2 regions of the Zhongshania guokunii genome follow, and region 2 is predicted to be linked to the other one. Evidence: predicted binding sites of a transcription regulator. Region 2 holds the regulator's gene; the other holds the start of a gene.
The links. Region 2 encodes LexA, which represses DNA repair genes until DNA is damaged. Its sites were predicted from a motif close to ACTGTNTNTANANACAGT; they were not measured.
Positions count from the first base shown of each region.

Region 1: the regulator LexA is predicted to act here: its motif matches at 4,044-4,061, upstream of recN (DNA repair protein RecN).

Region 1 is NZ_JBFRYA010000017.1:47,266-54,050, reverse strand. It holds gene dnaJ (molecular chaperone DnaJ) at 1-1,076, opposite strand, end outside; gene dnaK (molecular chaperone DnaK) at 1,258-3,183, opposite strand; gene grpE (nucleotide exchange factor GrpE) at 3,304-3,909, opposite strand; gene recN (DNA repair protein RecN) at 4,094-5,758, shown strand; gene fur (ferric iron uptake transcriptional regulator) at 5,983-6,399, opposite strand; gene AB4876_RS16255 (outer membrane protein assembly factor BamE) at 6,476-6,785, shown strand, end outside.
Region 2 is NZ_JBFRYA010000001.1:507,958-517,670, forward strand. It holds gene AB4876_RS02335 (hypothetical protein) at 1-114, shown strand, start outside; gene AB4876_RS02340 (DUF1653 domain-containing protein) at 104-343, shown strand; gene topA (type I DNA topoisomerase) at 461-3,148, shown strand; gene AB4876_RS02350 (DUF6586 family protein) at 3,149-3,634, shown strand; gene AB4876_RS02355 (hypothetical protein) at 3,721-3,984, shown strand; gene AB4876_RS02360 (SulA-like leucine-rich domain-containing protein) at 4,062-4,481, opposite strand; gene lexA (transcriptional repressor LexA) at 4,486-5,088, opposite strand; gene AB4876_RS02370 (DUF6763 family protein) at 5,262-5,582, opposite strand; gene AB4876_RS02375 (mechanosensitive ion channel family protein) at 5,838-6,953, shown strand; gene AB4876_RS02380 (S-methyl-5'-thioinosine phosphorylase) at 6,946-7,689, shown strand; gene AB4876_RS02385 (CsiV family protein) at 7,731-8,510, opposite strand; gene mfd (transcription-repair coupling factor) at 8,554-9,713, opposite strand, start outside.

The DNA.
Region 1 (6,785 bases), on a different contig from region 2:
CTTTTTGCGCGAGGCGACTGCTTGTCGTCACCAGCAAGACTGGCCTGCAGCTCTTGCAACAACTCTTTCTGACGCTTGCTTAATGACACCGGCGTTTCAACGGTCACCTTGCAAATCAGGTCACCAGTACTACCGCCGCGCACCGGAGTAATACCCTTGCCACGCAAGCGGAAGGACTTTCCAGTTTGGGTTTCTGGCGGTATTTTAAGCTTAACCCGACCTTCTAAGGTTGGCACATCCAGCTCACCACCCAGCGCCGCATCGGCAAAACTGATTGGCACATCGCAGTGTAGATTTTTGCCATCGCGCTTAAAGATTGCGTGCGGACGCACCTGCATTTGCACATACAAGTCGCCAGCTGGACCGCCATTAGGACTGGCCTCACCTTCGCCACTCAAGCGAATACGGTCGCCGGTATCAACGCCAGCAGGCACTTTCACCGACAGGGTTTTGGTCTCTTCAACGCGCCCCTGACCGCGACAGCTGGTACATGGATCGGCAATGATGGTGCCGGAACCCCGACAGTGCGGGCAAGCTTGCTGAACAGCAAAGAAACCCTGCTGCATACGCACCTGACCAACACCATTACAGGTGCTACAAGTGACCGGCTTGCTGCCTTTTTTCGCACCACTGCCATCGCAAGGTTTACAGGCAACTAGCGTAGGAATACGAATCTTGGCAGTGGAACCGTGCACCGCCTGCTCAAGATCAATATCGAGTGTGTAGCGCAAATCAGAACCGCGCTGTGGGCCGCGCTGGCGACCGCCGCCACCGCCGCCAAAAATATCGCCAAACACATCACCGAAAATATCGCTAAACCCAGCTCCACCGCCGCCACCGCCACCACCGGCGTTAACGCCCTCATGACCAAAACGATCATAGGCCGCGCGCTTCTCCTCGTTAGACAGCACCTCATAGGCCTCGGTAGCCTCTTTGAAGATGTCATCCGCCTTGGGATCTTCGGGGTTACGGTCAGGGTGGTTCTTCATCGCGATACGACGGTAGGCTTTTTTAATATCCTTGCTGTCAGTGTCTCGCGACACGCCCAGAATTTCGTAATAATCTCGTTTTGACATAGCTTCGCTTCACGCTAGACGGGAGGCGGGGGACGCTTTTTAACGCGCCGCCCACTACCCCTATAAATGATTCTACCCTTCATGCCAAACGGGAGATCGCAAAACACGCTGACCTTAGCCTTTGCGTCTTCCGTCTCCCGTCCAGCGTTACACCCAAGCGAGGCACAGCCTCGCGTCGAGTTTACTTCTTGTCGTCGTCTTTTACTTCTTCAAACTCAGCATCGACCACGTCATCTGCACCGCTTGCCTGAGCCGACTCTGCACCGCCTTCAGCCTGCGCCTGAGCAGCTTGCTCAGCGTACATTTTCTCAGCCAAACCACCAGAAGCCTCAGTCAGCTTCTTGGTCGCAGCTTCAATCACCTCAACGTCGTCGCTCTTAAGCGCTTCGTCAACTTCGGTCAACGCTGCTTCGATCGCCGCTTTCTCTTCATCAGAAGCCTTATCACCGGCTTCTTCTAAAGTTTTGCGAGTCGCATTAGCCATGCCTTCAGCTGTGTTGCGCGCAACGACCAGTGCTTCAAACTTTTTGTCAGCTTCAGCGTTAGCTTCAGCATCTCGTACCATTTGCTCGATTTCATCATCGCTCAAGCCACTTGAGGCCGTGATGCGAATAGACTGCTCTTTGCCGGTTGCCTTGTCTTTAGCAGACACATGCAAAATACCGTTGGCATCGATATCGAAGGTAACTTCAATTTGCGGCAGACCACGTGGCGCAGGTGGAATGTCGGCCAAGTCGAAACGGCCAAGCGATTTGTTGGCGCTGGCTTGCTTACGCTCACCCTGCACGACGTGAATCGTTACGGCAGACTGATTATCCTCTGCGGTTGAGAACACCTGTGATTTCTTAGTAGGAATCGTAGTGTTTTTCTCAATCAGGTGCGTCGCCACACCACCCATGGTTTCAATACCTAGGCTCAGCGGAGTAACGTCAAGCAGCAATACGTCTTTCACTTCGCCAGACAGTACCGCGCCCTGCAGGGCAGCACCCATGGCAACCGCTTCATCGGGGTTTACATCGCGACGCGCTTCTTTACCAAAGAACTCTGTTACCTTGGTTTGCACCAAAGGCATACGAGTCTGACCACCAACCAAAATGATTTCGTCGATTTCAGATGCAGACAAACCAGCATCTTTCAGAGCCACTTTCATTGGCTCTAGTGAACGAGCAACCAAATCGCCAACCAGTGATTCCAGCTTAGCGCGGCTCAACTTCACAACCAAGTGCTTAGGACCAGTCGCATCGGCAGTGATGTAAGGCAGATTGATTTCAGTTTGCTGGCTAGAAGACAATTCGATTTTGGCTTTCTCTGCGGCTTCTTTCAGACGCTGCACAGCCAGTGAATCGCCTTTCAGGTCAATACTGTTTTCTTTCTTGAACTCTTCCGCCAAATAATCGATCAGGCGCATATCGAAATCTTCACCACCTAAGAAGGTGTCGCCGTTAGTCGACAGCACTTCAAACTGGTGCTCGCCATCTACTTCAGCAATTTCGATAATCGAAATATCAAAAGTACCACCACCTAAGTCGTATACCGCAATGGTGCGATCGCCCTTAGACTTGTCCATACCGTAGGCCAATGCCGCTGCAGTAGGCTCGTTGATAATACGCTTTACATCCAGACCAGCAATACGACCAGCGTCTTTAGTCGCCTGACGCTGAGAGTCGTTAAAGTAAGCAGGTACAGTGATAACCGCTTCGGTGACTTTCTCACCCAAGTAGTCTTCAGCGGTTTTCTTCATTTTCTTGAGAATTTCCGCAGAAATTTGCGGTGGCGCCATTTTCTCGCCTTTCACTTCTACCCACGCGTCGCCGTTATCGGCTTTGCAGATATTGTAGGGCACCATCTTAATGTCTTTTTGAACCACGTCGTCTTCAAAGCGACGACCGATCAAGCGCTTCACCGCATACAAGGTGTTATGCGGATTGGTGACGGCCTGACGCTTTGCGCTCTGACCAACCAGAATTTCTTTGTCTTCAGTGTAAGCAACAATCGAAGGAGTGGTGCGTGTACCTTCTGCATTCTCGATAACCTTAACCTTGTCGCCATCCATAACAGCAACACAAGAGTTAGTGGTACCCAAATCTATACCGATTATTTTACCCATGTTAAATCTCCGATTTACCTAGTCGCCACTTTTGGCGAACACTATGTCTTGTTGTCAGATATTGGCCCTTATCCACATATTTCAAGGGGACATAGACCATTTTTTACACAATTTTAAAAATTATTCCGGCGCTTTAGCGACCACCACCATGGCTGGGCGCAATAGACGACCATTCAGGGTGAAACCCTTCTGCATGACGTCCATAACCGAATTAGGCTCGGCATCTGGGTTTGGCACCATCGCCATCGCCTGATGAAATTCAGGGTTAAACGGTTCGCCTACAGGGTTGATCAATTCAACATTGTGGCGAGCCAAAGCGTCGAGCATCGACTTATGCGTCAGCTCCACGCCTTCGATCATCGGCTTCAAGGACTCATTAGCCCGATCAGCTGAAGCCAAGGCGCGATCCAGATTATCGGCCACCACCAGCATGTCCCCAGCAAACTTCTCTAAGGCAAACTTGCGAGCGTTTTCCGCGTCTTTCTCGGCGCGACGGCGAATATTTTGGGCATCGGCTACGGCGCGCAGCGCCTGCTCTTTGGCGTCAGCGGCAGCCTGCTTGGCCTCTTCCAGCTGCACTTCAAGGCTCTTTTCTGCAGCCGGCGCGGACGCCGACTCAGCCTCAGCACCATCAAGCGCATCTTGAATCTCACCAACAATCGCCTCTACCTGCGCATCTTCATCTTGCAATGCCGATTTATCCTGATCTTCTGCCACTTCAGCTATCTCCGTCACTCTCTGATTTCTTGCGGCAGCGAGGCCGCGCTGACTGGGATATGGGGCTGTAGCACCATATTTCAAGGCGGCAACAAAGATTTTTCAACAAGCCCACTCAGACACTTGCTCGGCCACAGCATTTTACTGTATAAATATACAGACAAATTTCCCACACCCACCGTGAGAGAGCATCATGCTGAGCCACCTCAACATCAGCAACTACGCTATTACCGAAAGCCTCGACATCGAACTACACCCCGGCATGACTGTACTTACCGGCGAGACCGGCGCCGGCAAGTCGATTATGCTCGATGCCCTCGGCCTCGCCCTCGGCGACCGCGCCGACAACAATATTGTGCGTCCCGGCGCAGACCGCGCCGACATTCACGCCCTCTTTGACATCAGCCAAATCGCCGGCGCAGTAACATGGTTAAAAGAGCGCGAACTCGATGACGGCAGCGAATGCATGTTACGTCGAGTTATCACCAGCGAGGGCCGCTCCCGCGCCTACATCAATGGCCAGCCCGTTACTCTGCAAGCGATTCGAGAACTCGGCAATTTACTGATCGACATCCACAGCCAGCACGCCCATCAATCACTGTTACAAAAACCCTATCAGCGCGAATTGCTCGACGCCTTTGCCGGCACCAGCGCACTGGCTCAGCAGGTCAGCGAGCACTGCAGCCAGTATCAACGCAGCAGCAAAACCCTAGCGACCCTAGCAAGCAATGTCGCCGAACAAAACGCGCAGGAACAGCTGCTCCGCTATCAGCTCGAAGAGTTAAATCGCTTAAACCTACAGCCCAATGAGCTAGAAGAGCTAGAAAACCAGCAGAAGCAACTGGCAAATGCCGAACAGATTCTCGCCGCCAATCATCACAGCCTCCAGCTCTGCAGAGAGGGCGAGGTTAACGCCATGGGCATACTCCACCAGGCATTATCGTCACTAAACAGCAGCCAGCACCAATGCGCAGCACAAAGCAATGCAGCCCAACTAATAGAAAGCGCCCGCATTCAAATTGAAGAAGCTGCCCGCGAGCTGCAAACCGTATTAGACGGCACCGAACTCGACCCCGACCGCCTAGTCGAGGTTGAGAGCCGCTTAGACGCCATTTACCAAACTGCCCGTAAACACCGCCTGCAACCCGCAGAGCTACCTGCTTTGCACGCCTCCTTAGCGGAACAACTAGAGGGCCTCAACGCCAGCGATGAAAAATTAGAGCAGCTGCGCATCGAGCAGCGCAAATCATTGCAAGCCTATAATGACAAGGCCGCTACACTCAGCGAAAAGCGCCGCAAAGCCGCTGCCACTATGAAAAAAAGAGTAGAAGAACAACTTCGCGCCCTGAGCATGAAACACTGCGAAGTCGATTTTGCCCTGCAGGCCCTGAGCGACGAACCCCACAGCTGCGGCCGCGAAGAAGTTGAAATTCTGATTAGCACCAACCCCACTTCTGCCAAGGGCCCGCTCAACAAAATCGCCTCTGGCGGCGAACTATCGCGGATCAGCCTTGCCATTCAGGTGGTCACCGCCCAAGTAGCGGCCATACCCACTATTGTTTTTGACGAAGTGGACGTTGGCATTGGCGGCGCCACTGCCGAAATCGTTGGCAAACTACTGAATGAACTGGGCAAACGCAGCCAAGTACTGTGCGTAACCCACCAGCCCCAAGTTGCCAGCCAAGGCGATCATCATATTCGCGTGCAAAAAGTGGGCGACAAAAAGCACCTGCGCACCGAGCTGCAGCCGCTAAAAGATGAGCAAAAAATTGATGAAATTGCACGGATGTTAGGCGGGATTTCGATTACCGAGAACACCTTAGCGCATGCACGCGAGATGCTGGGGGTAAGGCATTAAGCGGGAGATGCTTGACCTCGGGGTGCTGTATGATTGACGGGAGACGCTAAGTCAAAAACAGGTTTTCGCATTCGTAGCATCTAGCATGCGGGGCTCACGATATTACGTGTCGTAACATTAAACGAATCATCATACATGGGGCGTCAGACTAGCAATTTCGGCTCAGTGGCAAACGGGAGAGGCAAAAAAAGCGGATTTTGCGTCTCCCGTTCAGCGTTAAAGCGTTACGCCTTCTTCGGCTTCACATACAAAACCAAGCTGTGATCAACCAACTCAAAACCGCGCTCTTCAACTAACTGACGCTGACGGGCTTCGATTATGTCGTCGCAAAACTCAATAACCTCATTGGTTTCCAAGCATACGATGTGGTCGTGGTGCTCACCTTTTTCCAGTTCAAAAACCGAATGACCCGCCTCAAAATTATGCCTAATTACTAAACCTGCGGCTTCAAACTGAGTGAGTACACGATAAACGGTGGCCAAACCAACATCTTCGCCTGACTCCATTAGGGCCCGATACACGTCTTCCGCACTAAAATGCTGATTCTCACTCTCAGCCTGTTCCAGCAACTGTAAAATCTTGACGCGAGGCAAAGTAACTTTAAGCCCTGCTTTGCGGAGCTCTTTATTTTCTATCGACATATGCCTTGGACCTTAGCGTTGCGGTGGGGATTGCGCTATTATCCCACGCCTCTGTAAGCGATTGGAACCCTTTAGCATGTATAGACGATTTGCCACAGCATGCCTGCTTGTAACTTTGGCGGCATGCAGCTCGCTGGAATTCCCCGGCGTTTACCGCCTGCCCATCGACCAGGGCAACATTATCACCTCGGAAATGGTAGACCAGCTTAAGGTTGGCATGAGCCGCAGCCAAGTAGAATACGTGATGGGTACGCCCATGGTGCGCGACACCTTCAGCCCCAACCGCTGGGACTATATTTACACTTTGAGCAAGCCAGATGAACCGGTAGAGCGCCACCAGCTAACGGCTTATTTTGAAGGCGACACGCTGGTCAAATTCACTACCG
Region 2 (9,713 bases):
TGGCGAGAGCGTCAAGCTGATGAAAAAGTGGTGGCGGAAATCGCCCAGTGCTTGAATGCCATAATCGAAAAGGGAGGCTTGGAAGTTGCTCCGAGAAGCGAAAGTGCAGAGTAGAAATTTGCCGGCAGGCCTTTACCGCCACTATAAAGGGGGCGAGTATCGCGTATATGAAGTGGCTACTCACAGTGAGACAGAAGAATTACTGGTTGTTTATCGCCCCCTTTACGGGGCTGGCGCACTATGGGTAAGGCCCTTGGCAATGTTTGTTGAACTCATTGAATTTAAAGGGGAAACAATGCCGCGCTTTAGTCTGGTTGAGGCTGATAGCGATGCCTCGAGTTAGGGGTGCCCTAGCAAAAAAGCATTTAATCTCCCCTTGACCCTGGGGAAATGAACACTTATATATGTCGCCTCTCGCCGTTAAGGCGTCACGTACTTACTAATTTTGCAGAAGGATAATATGGGCAAATCTCTGGTTATTGTGGAGTCGCCAGCAAAGGCGAAGACCATTAACAAGTACCTGGGCTCCGACTACATTGTGAAGTCCAGCGTTGGTCATATCCGCGATTTGCCAACCAGTGGCAGTGCTAAAAGTAGCACCGTAGATCCTAAAGAGCGTGCTAAAGCCGCCGCCTTGACGCGGAAAATGGCGCCAGAAGAAAAAGAAATCCATAAAAAGAAGAAGTCTCAGCAGCAGCTTATTGCGCGGATGGGCATCGACCCCGAAAAAGACTGGGCCGCCCATTACGAGATTTTGCCCGGCAAAGAAAAAGTTGTTAATGAACTTAAAAAGCTGGCAGAAAATGCCGACACCATCTATCTCGCGACGGATTTAGACCGCGAGGGAGAGGCAATTGCGTGGCACTTGCGTGAAGCCATTGGCGGTGACGCCAGCCGCTACAGGCGAGTGGTGTTTAACGAAATTACTAAAAAGGCGATTAAAGCCGCCTTTGAAAAACCGACTGAACTGGATATCGATAGGGTTAATGCTCAGCAGGCTAGGCGCTTTCTCGACCGCGTGGTGGGCTATATGGTATCGCCGCTGCTGTGGGCAAAAATTGCCCGCGGCCTTTCTGCTGGGCGGGTCCAGTCGGTAGCGGTGCGCTTGATTGTTGACCGTGAAAAAGAGATTCGGGCGTTTATTCCTGAAGAGTACTGGCAGATTCACACCGACAACAAGTCATCGGCAGGCGCGCTGCGACTTGAGGTTAAAAAACAAGCGGGCGCGAATTTCCGGCCAGACAATGAAACGGATGCCATGGCGGCAACGGCTGCCTTAAATAAAGCAGACTACAAAGTAACTGCTCGCGAAGACAAACCCACCAAAAGCCACCCTGGGGCCCCTTACATCACCTCAACACTGCAGCAGGCGGCCAGCACCCGCTTGGGCTTTGGGGTTAAGAAAACCATGATGCTAGCTCAGCGTTTGTACGAAGCGGGTTACATCACCTATATGCGTACCGACTCCACAAATTTGAGTGCCGACGCGGTAGCGGCGTGTCGCGATTATATTAGTGCGCAATTTCCCAAGACTTACTTGCCGGAAGTGCCTCGTTCGTATTCGAGTAAAGAGGGCGCTCAAGAGGCGCATGAGGCGATTCGCCCCTCTGACGTTAATATTGAACCAACCCAACTTGCTGGTATGGAGCGCGATGCCGAGCGCCTTTATGTATTGATTTGGCGTCAGTTTGTGGCTTGCCAGATGGCTTCAGCCAGTTTCACCAGCACCTCTGTGGTGGTTGGCGCAGGCGACTTTGAATTGCGCACCCGTGGTCGCGTAGTTTTGTTTGATGGCTTTATGAAAGTGCAGCCGCCGAACGTAAGTAAAAAAGAAGAAGACCAAGAATTGCCCGACGTAAAAGTGGGTGATCGTCTGGAGCTTGTAAAAGTTGACCCCACCCAGCACTTTACTAAACCGTCACCGCGTTATTCAGAAGCGGCCTTGGTTAAAGAATTGGAAAAACGTGGCATTGGTCGGCCATCCACCTATGCGGCAATTATTTCCACGATTCAAGATCGCGGTTATGTGCGGGTTGATAACCGCCGTTTCTACGCCGAAAAAATGGGCGATATCGTTACCGATCGTCTAGTGGAAAGCTTTAGCAATCTACTTGATTACAGTTTTACCGCGCGCATGGAGGAACTGCTTGATGAGGTTGCGGCGGGCGATAAAAACTGGAAAAAATTACTCGATGAATTTTATTCCGAATTTCGCAAAACCCTAGAGGCTGCGGAAGCTGAAGAAAAGGGCATGCGCAATAATGTGCCGACGGGGACCGATATTCCCTGTCCGAATTGCGGACGCACAATGCAGATTCGCACGGCGAGTACCGGTGTATTTCTCGGTTGCTCAGGCTATGCACTGCCACCTAAAGAGCGCTGTAAACAAACGATTAATTTGGTGCCCGCTGAGGATTTTGTCAGCATTGACAGCGATGATGAGGAAGCCGAATCTAAGGTTCTCCGCAGCAAGCACCGCTGTGGTATTTGCAATACCGCAATGGAAAGCTACGTTATAGATACCTCAAGGAAGCTGCATATCTGCGGGAATAACCCAGATTGTAGTGGCCATGAGATAGAACAGGGTAGTTTTAAAGTAAAAGGCTATGAAGGGCCGCTAATTGAATGCGACAAATGCGGCGCAGATATGCAGCTAAAAACCGGCCGTTTTGGCAAGTATTTTGGTTGTACCGGTGAGGAGTGTAAAAACACCCGCAAATTGCTGCGCAGTGGTGAAGCCGCGCCACCGAAGATGGATCCGGTGCCAATGCCAGAGCTGCAATGCGAGAAGGTTGACGACCACTATGTTTTACGCGATGGCGCGTCGGGCTTGTTTTTAGCGGCAAGTGGCTTTCCGCGCAACCGTGAAACCCGCGCGCCCCTGGTAAAAGAAATACTGCCGCATCAAGCGGAAATTGATGAGAAATACACCTTTTTGTTTGCTGCACCGGCGAAGGACAAAGAGGGCCGTGACGCAGTTATTCGTTATAGCCGCAAAACCAAAGAGCAGTACGTGCAAACCGAAGTTGATGGTAAGCCCTCTGGCTGGTCTGCTTTCTATGAAAACGGCAAATGGGTCGTTCGTGAGAAGGCGGCAAAAGCTGCTAAAGCGACTAAGCCCGCGGCTAAGACTAAGGCGGCGAAGTAATTGGCCGGCTTAAAAGAAAGTTTCCGTGGGCAGTGTAATCTACATGTGTATTTTGCTGAGCAATACCTTGCCCAGCTAGAATCTGCCGATCCAGCAGAATGGGGCGGGCACATACGGCGCGCGACTGCCGATTCGCTAGTGTGGCAGCTCCAATTAGCTTATCAGTGCCATCTTGCCGATCTAATTGATCAGCAACCTAAGTTCGGCTTGGCGTTGCCGCAAGGGGTGTTTAATGCTCGCTCCTTTGTGGCCGCTGAGTTACCGCCAGAGATTGAGGAGCTGGCCGATCGCGAGCTTGAACCGGGTTGGCTTGCAGTGATGCAGAACTATGCCTTTGTGCAAACTACTGTTGCCAGTCCTGCCCGTCATGGGGTTTTAGCCTGGGATGGCCAGTTTGAGGTAGAGGCTGCACCGGATTTAGCTGCGTGTTTAACGGAGTTAAAGTCAATGATCGCCCGTCATCGCGCCACGTTAATGGAATACTAAGGTGGCGGTTGGCGTCAGGCTTTATAGATTTGATACAATAGCGCCAACGGCGTCGTGTTGGCGTTAGTAATATCAAGGAATCTTTTGTGCTGTCATATTTAGAATTGGTTGAACTCGCTAACGGTGACGTTGTACTGCAGCGCTCGGAAGGCGATGAAAACCCTTTGGTGACAATTCGTTTTTCCAAAGAAACGCGGGAGCATATCAATGGCTCTTGCTTGGAAATAGCCCGCGCCATGGTTCAGGCCGGAATTGAGGCGGCTGCTATTTCTGCCGATAATGAAGCCTTTGCTGACGAAGATGAGGCCGATTTGGAAGACCCCGAATTACAGACCAAAATAATCCACTAGCGATTTTTATTTCGTTTGTTTGCTCAACGCCAACTCCTTTGGTGTTGAGTCTGATGTATAGATGTCTATGCGTGAGGCTAGTGATTTTGCATTAGTATCACTAGGCACTCTGCGGCGCCAGCAAGCGCGGCCACTTCAAGTGACTGGCGCTCATCAGGCCGCAACGGCCGGTCCAGCAATATCGCCACGGTGTGGCTTTTACCGCGTTCAAGGGCGCGCACCGCAATTTCTGTTAAATCCCGCTCGGTATTTGAAACTACCTGTAGTATTTTCTGATCGTGCTGATGGCTAGATGCGCTCAGCAAGGGCTTTAAGGGGCGGTCAGCAACCCAGCACAGCCAGCGTTGATCGGAGTTGGCGCTAAGCTGAACTAACATAGCTGCAAGCAGTGGCCGCGACAGATGCGACTCACTGTGCATGGTGATTTCGGTGATCTGGCCAGCGGCAACCGCTGACTCAGAGTCGTAGTGTAGTGGTAGCTGTTCGATACAAGTCATGATTTTAACTCCCGCGCCGTAATACACCAACACTTAAGCCTTCGATGGCAAATTCTTGTTCACGTAAATCAACTTGAATGGGCTGATAGTCTGGGTTTTCGGCAATTAGAGAAATCTGGTATTTGTTCTTTTGCTGCTGAAATCGTTTAACCGTAACTTCGTTGTCTAGGCGTGCTACCACAATTTGGCCGTTACGCGCTTCGCTGGTGCGATGCACGGCGAGTAGATCGTCTTCAAAAATGCCCACATTAATCATGCTGTCGCCTTTTACCCGCAGAAAATAGTCTGCGCTAGGTGAAAAGATCGAAGGAGGCATGTCGCAGTAATCTTCAATATTGGCTTCGGCCAGTATTGGGTTGCCTGCTGCCACTCGGCCGATAATGGGGATTCCCAAGTTTTCCGGCAGGCGAATGCCTCTGGATGCGCCTGCAATAATCTCGATAGCACCTTTGCGGGCAAGGGCTTTAAGGTGCTCCTCGGCGGCATTGGGTGAGCGAAACCCCAGCACTCGTGCGATATCCGCGCGAGTTGGGGGGTAGCCAGTGTCGACGATGTGGTCTTTTATTAGCTGTAATATCTGGCTTTGCCGTGCAGTGAGCTTTTCCATAATTTCAGTATCTGTTTATCTATACAGGTACTGTTAGTATATACAGTGTTTCGGTGATGGCAAGTGTAAATGTATTAGCCGCAGATATTTTTGTATGGGCAAAAAAAACCGCCATATCGATGATATTGGCGGGTATTTGAGGTTGTTCGTTTAAGTCTCGATGTAGCGTTGTGTCAATATTCGTCAAGTAGGCCGTTAACGATATCCGATTCTATTTCAGAGAGCGGGTTGTTCCAGTTTTCGGGCACCATAGTGTCGTCGAGAAAGCGGTAGTCATCGTCGCTTAGTTCAAAGGCGTTGCGCCAATCCTCGGGCTCTTCGACGGTTTCTAAGCTTAATTGTCGCCAACTTTCCATATCGTATTGGCAGAGTTCACCGTCAATGAGTTGTACCTCCACAGAATCACTGCCGTCATCGACCGCCACTACTTCAAATAGTTGCTCAGTTTCAGTGTCTTTATACCATTTGCCAACTTGGGGTCTAATTCTAGCCATGATTTCAACCTCTACTAAAGCCTGTATCCAAACTAACACTTAAGAAATTGCTGTCTAGTAGGTATTTTTAGCGACAGCGCGGAAAAGCTAATAGGTTTTGCAGTGGGCCTTTTATACAATTCGCTGTATATTCAGTGGGCTAGCAACTATTTTTAATCTGTTTTTCTATTTGGGAAATGGTTTTTTATGGTGCATTTGCATAAGCCTTGCTGGCTTAGCAATGAAATTGTATAGAAATAACGATGGATTCGAGCAATGTTTGAGCAGTGGTGGAATAATTTTCAGCCGGACCAATACCCCTGGCTGGGCGATGTTTTTGTTGTCGTAATCATTATTTTAACGGCAAACTTATTTTTTAGCCGCTTAATGGCTCGCTTGGCGGTGAAGTTTGCTGCAACCCGGAATTTGTGGGATGACGCGCTGTTAGAAGCGGCCCGCAAACCTGCGCTGTTGATGATTTGGGCAGTGGGCGCTAGCCATGTATTAGAAATTATTGTGCGCTCCACGCAGGCTGAGATTTTTACTGCCCTAGAGTCGCTGCGCGCGGTGGCTGTGGTGCTCATTCTTGCTTGGTTTTTGGTGTCGCTGGTGCGGCAGGTTGAGCTGCGGCTATTGTCGGATGATTATTCTGCCAAGGACGAGCCAATAGACCGGACTACGGTGATGGCGCTCGGTAAATTAGTGCGCTCGGCGGTCATTATTGTGTCTGCGCTGATGGTGCTGCAAAACCTCGGCTACAGTATTTCTGGAGTATTAGCCTTTGGTGGTATCGGCGGTATAGCCGTTGGTTTTGCGGCAAAAGATATGCTCGCTAATTTTTTTGGCGGCTTAATGGTGTATTTAGATCGGCCGTTTTCGGTTGGCGACTGGATCCGTTCGCCTGATAAAGATATCGAGGGTACAGTTGAAAACATCGGGTGGCGCCAGACCCGAATTCGCACGTTTGATCAGCGCCCGCTTTATGTGCCTAACGCCACATTTATGCAGATTTCCGTTGAAAACCCCTCACGGATGTTGAATCGTCGAATTTATGAAACCATTGGCGTGCGCTACCAAGATGCAACACGCTTGCCTGAGATTATAGATCGCGTTAGGTCGATGCTTGAAAATCACGCTGACATTGATCTAGCGAAGACTTTGATTGTTAATTTCAATAAATATAATGCCTCTTCGTTAGATTTCTTTATATACACCTTTACCAAAACCACTAATTGGGTGGAATACCATCGGATTAAACAGAACGTGCTTTTGCAAGTGCTCGACATTATTCACGAGCTGGGTGGCGATGTAGCTTTCCCAACCAGCACAATTAAATTAGACCCTATTACTATTGAAAATGCCCAAGGGCGCTCGGAGCAAAACCATGAGTAAGACTATTGCGGTTATTGGCGGAACCGGATTGTGTGACTGGCCGGGCGCTGAAGTGCTGAAGGAGACAGTAATTGAAACCCCCTTTGGGATGCCGAGCGCACCGCTGCAGCGTATTCGCTACGAATCTGCAGAATTTTTGTTTCTCGCTAGACACGGTCACGGCCACGAAATCCCGCCCCATGCCATAAACTACCGAGCGAATATCTCTGCACTTAAGCAAGCAGGGGTAGGTGCCATGATTGCCGTGAACGCGGTTGGGGGAATTAGTGAGCGCTTTGTGGCTGGGGTGATCGCTATTCCAGACCAAATTAATGATTACACTTGGGGTCGTGCACATACTTTTTTTGATGGCAGTAATGGCAAGGTCGAGCATGTCGACTTTAGTTATCCCTATAGTCAGGATTTGCGTTCGCGGCTTGCCAATGCAGCGGTCGATGCCAATATCGCTTTCGAAGACTACGGCGTGTATGCGGTGACACAAGGGCCGCGCCTCGAGACGGCAGCGGAGATTCGGCGCTTAGCTAAAGATGGTAACGATATTGTGGGAATGACGGCCATGCCGGAGGCCGCTTTGGCGCGGGAGGCGGGAATAGAGTACGCCTCTATATCGCTAGTGGTTAACCCCGGTGCTGGGCTTGGCGATGATATTATCACCATGGATGATATTCGCGCAGTGATTGATACCGGCATGCTTCAGGTTAAATCAATACTTGCGCACTGCATTGCTGATTACTAAATAGCGGTAGGCCGGTCAGGCTTAGTGACCGGCCACCTAGCCTATTGTTTTGGTGCAGAAATCTTAGTGATTTTAATAATCGCGCCGAATTTGGGGTGATCAATAAAGTGCAGTTCGTCGCTGCGCATCCGCCGCTGCTGCTTCATCACCACAATTTGCTCAATTGGAAAATCACTGGCTTCCTGTGCGGGCTGGGTGTTCGCTATGAAGTCAGGATTTTGCAGCTTAAACTGAGCGTATTCTGGACTAGCCTCAAAGGCCTCGTCAATTAGTGGTGCCGGCTCTTCTGGCTCGTTGTAGCTCATTGGTTGGTGGGGTAGGTAGTAGTTGTTTTCCCCGCGATCGCCGTAGCTAATTAGCCATAAATTGGTGTCTACATGAAGGTAGCGTTCGACGCCAATGCGAATATAACCCTCGAGCTCATAGTGTTTGCCGACCTGTTTACCGCCTTGAATTAGAATCGCAGGAGATTTTTTGCGGGCTTTCAGGTCTTGCTCCCAACTTGCTTGAAACAGGGGTTTGAAGCGCGAGGACATGCGAAGTGATGCGGCAACTTTAGCGAACTCGGGGTCGCTCTTGTCAACGATATGTGGAGATGCACTTGTGCTATCGCCACTTTGTAAGCGCACCCATTTCCGCGGGTAGCGTAAGTGGATATTGTCGGGCCAGTCTTCCTCATACATATTGGCCGGATCATTATTTGCGTAAATTATCATGTCGACATGGTAACGATCAGAATTTTGCGCAAATGCCACGGCACTGAATCCCCATAGCAATATAGCCAGCAGGACACAGGGGCGGAGGCGATGTAGTGTACTCATAGTGCTTGGTCTCGTTTTTCAATGCGGGCTTACTATCGCAGTTCTAGTGCTTGGCTTCCAGTTTGGCGAGCAGGGTTTCGACAAACTCAAAGCGCTGCTGTGGTTCGATCAGCGCTTGTTTGAATTTTAACGCATTGGCGCCGTCGAGCTGATAACTGGCCGGTGCGGTTTGCACTAGCTTTACTATGTTCAATGGGTGTACCTGGGTGTCTTCGGCAAATTCCACCCGTCCGCCTTGATTTGAAGCTTCGATTTTACTGAGACCAAGTGCCGCGGCATGCAGGCGTATCTCGGCGCAGCGGAACAGGTTTTTAACTTGGTCTGGTAGAAGACCGAAGCGATCGATCATTTCCACTTGGAGCTCGCGCAGTTCGTGGCTATTGTTGGCGCCAGCAATGCGTTTGTAGAGCATGAGTCGGCTCTGAACATCGGGTAGATAATCGTCGGGGATCAGTGCCGGCAGGCGTAAATTCACTTCGATATGATCTTCGGCATTATTTTCAAGGTTGATTTTTTTGCCCTGCTTTATGGCGTTAACTGCGCGGTCGAGCATGTCCATATACAAGGTGAAGCCAATCGAATGAATTTGCCCGCTTTGGCCCTCACCAAGTAATTCGCCAGCGCCGCGAATTTCCATGTCTTGGGTGGCGAGGGTAAAACCCGCGCCCAAAGTGTCGGCTTCGCTAATGGCAAGCAGGCGTTTTTGCGCGTCACCAGTGAGCTGCTTTACTGGCGGTGTTAATAAATACGCGTAGGCTTGGTGGTGCGAGCGCCCAACGCGGCCCCGCAACTGGTGGAGTTGGGCGAGGCCGAATTTATCGGCGCGATCAATAATAATGGTGTTGGCATTGGGTACGTCGATACCCGTCTCGATGATGGTAGAGCAAACCAGTACATTGTGGCGCTTGTGGTAGAAATCGCTCATTACCTGTTCCAGCTCGCGCTCGCGCATTTGGCCGTGGCCGACGCCGATACGTAGCTCTGGAATCATTTCCTCTAAGTCGCGAGCGACTTTTTCAATGGTTTTAACTTCGTTGTGCAGGTAATACACCTGACCGCCGCGCAAGATCTCGCGCAGAATGGCTTCTTTGATTAGTCCCTTGTCTGATTCCCGTACAAAGGTTTTTACCGACAAGCGCCGCGCCGGCGGGGTGGCGATTATAGATAGGTCGCGAATGCCGGCCATCGACATGTTCAATGTGC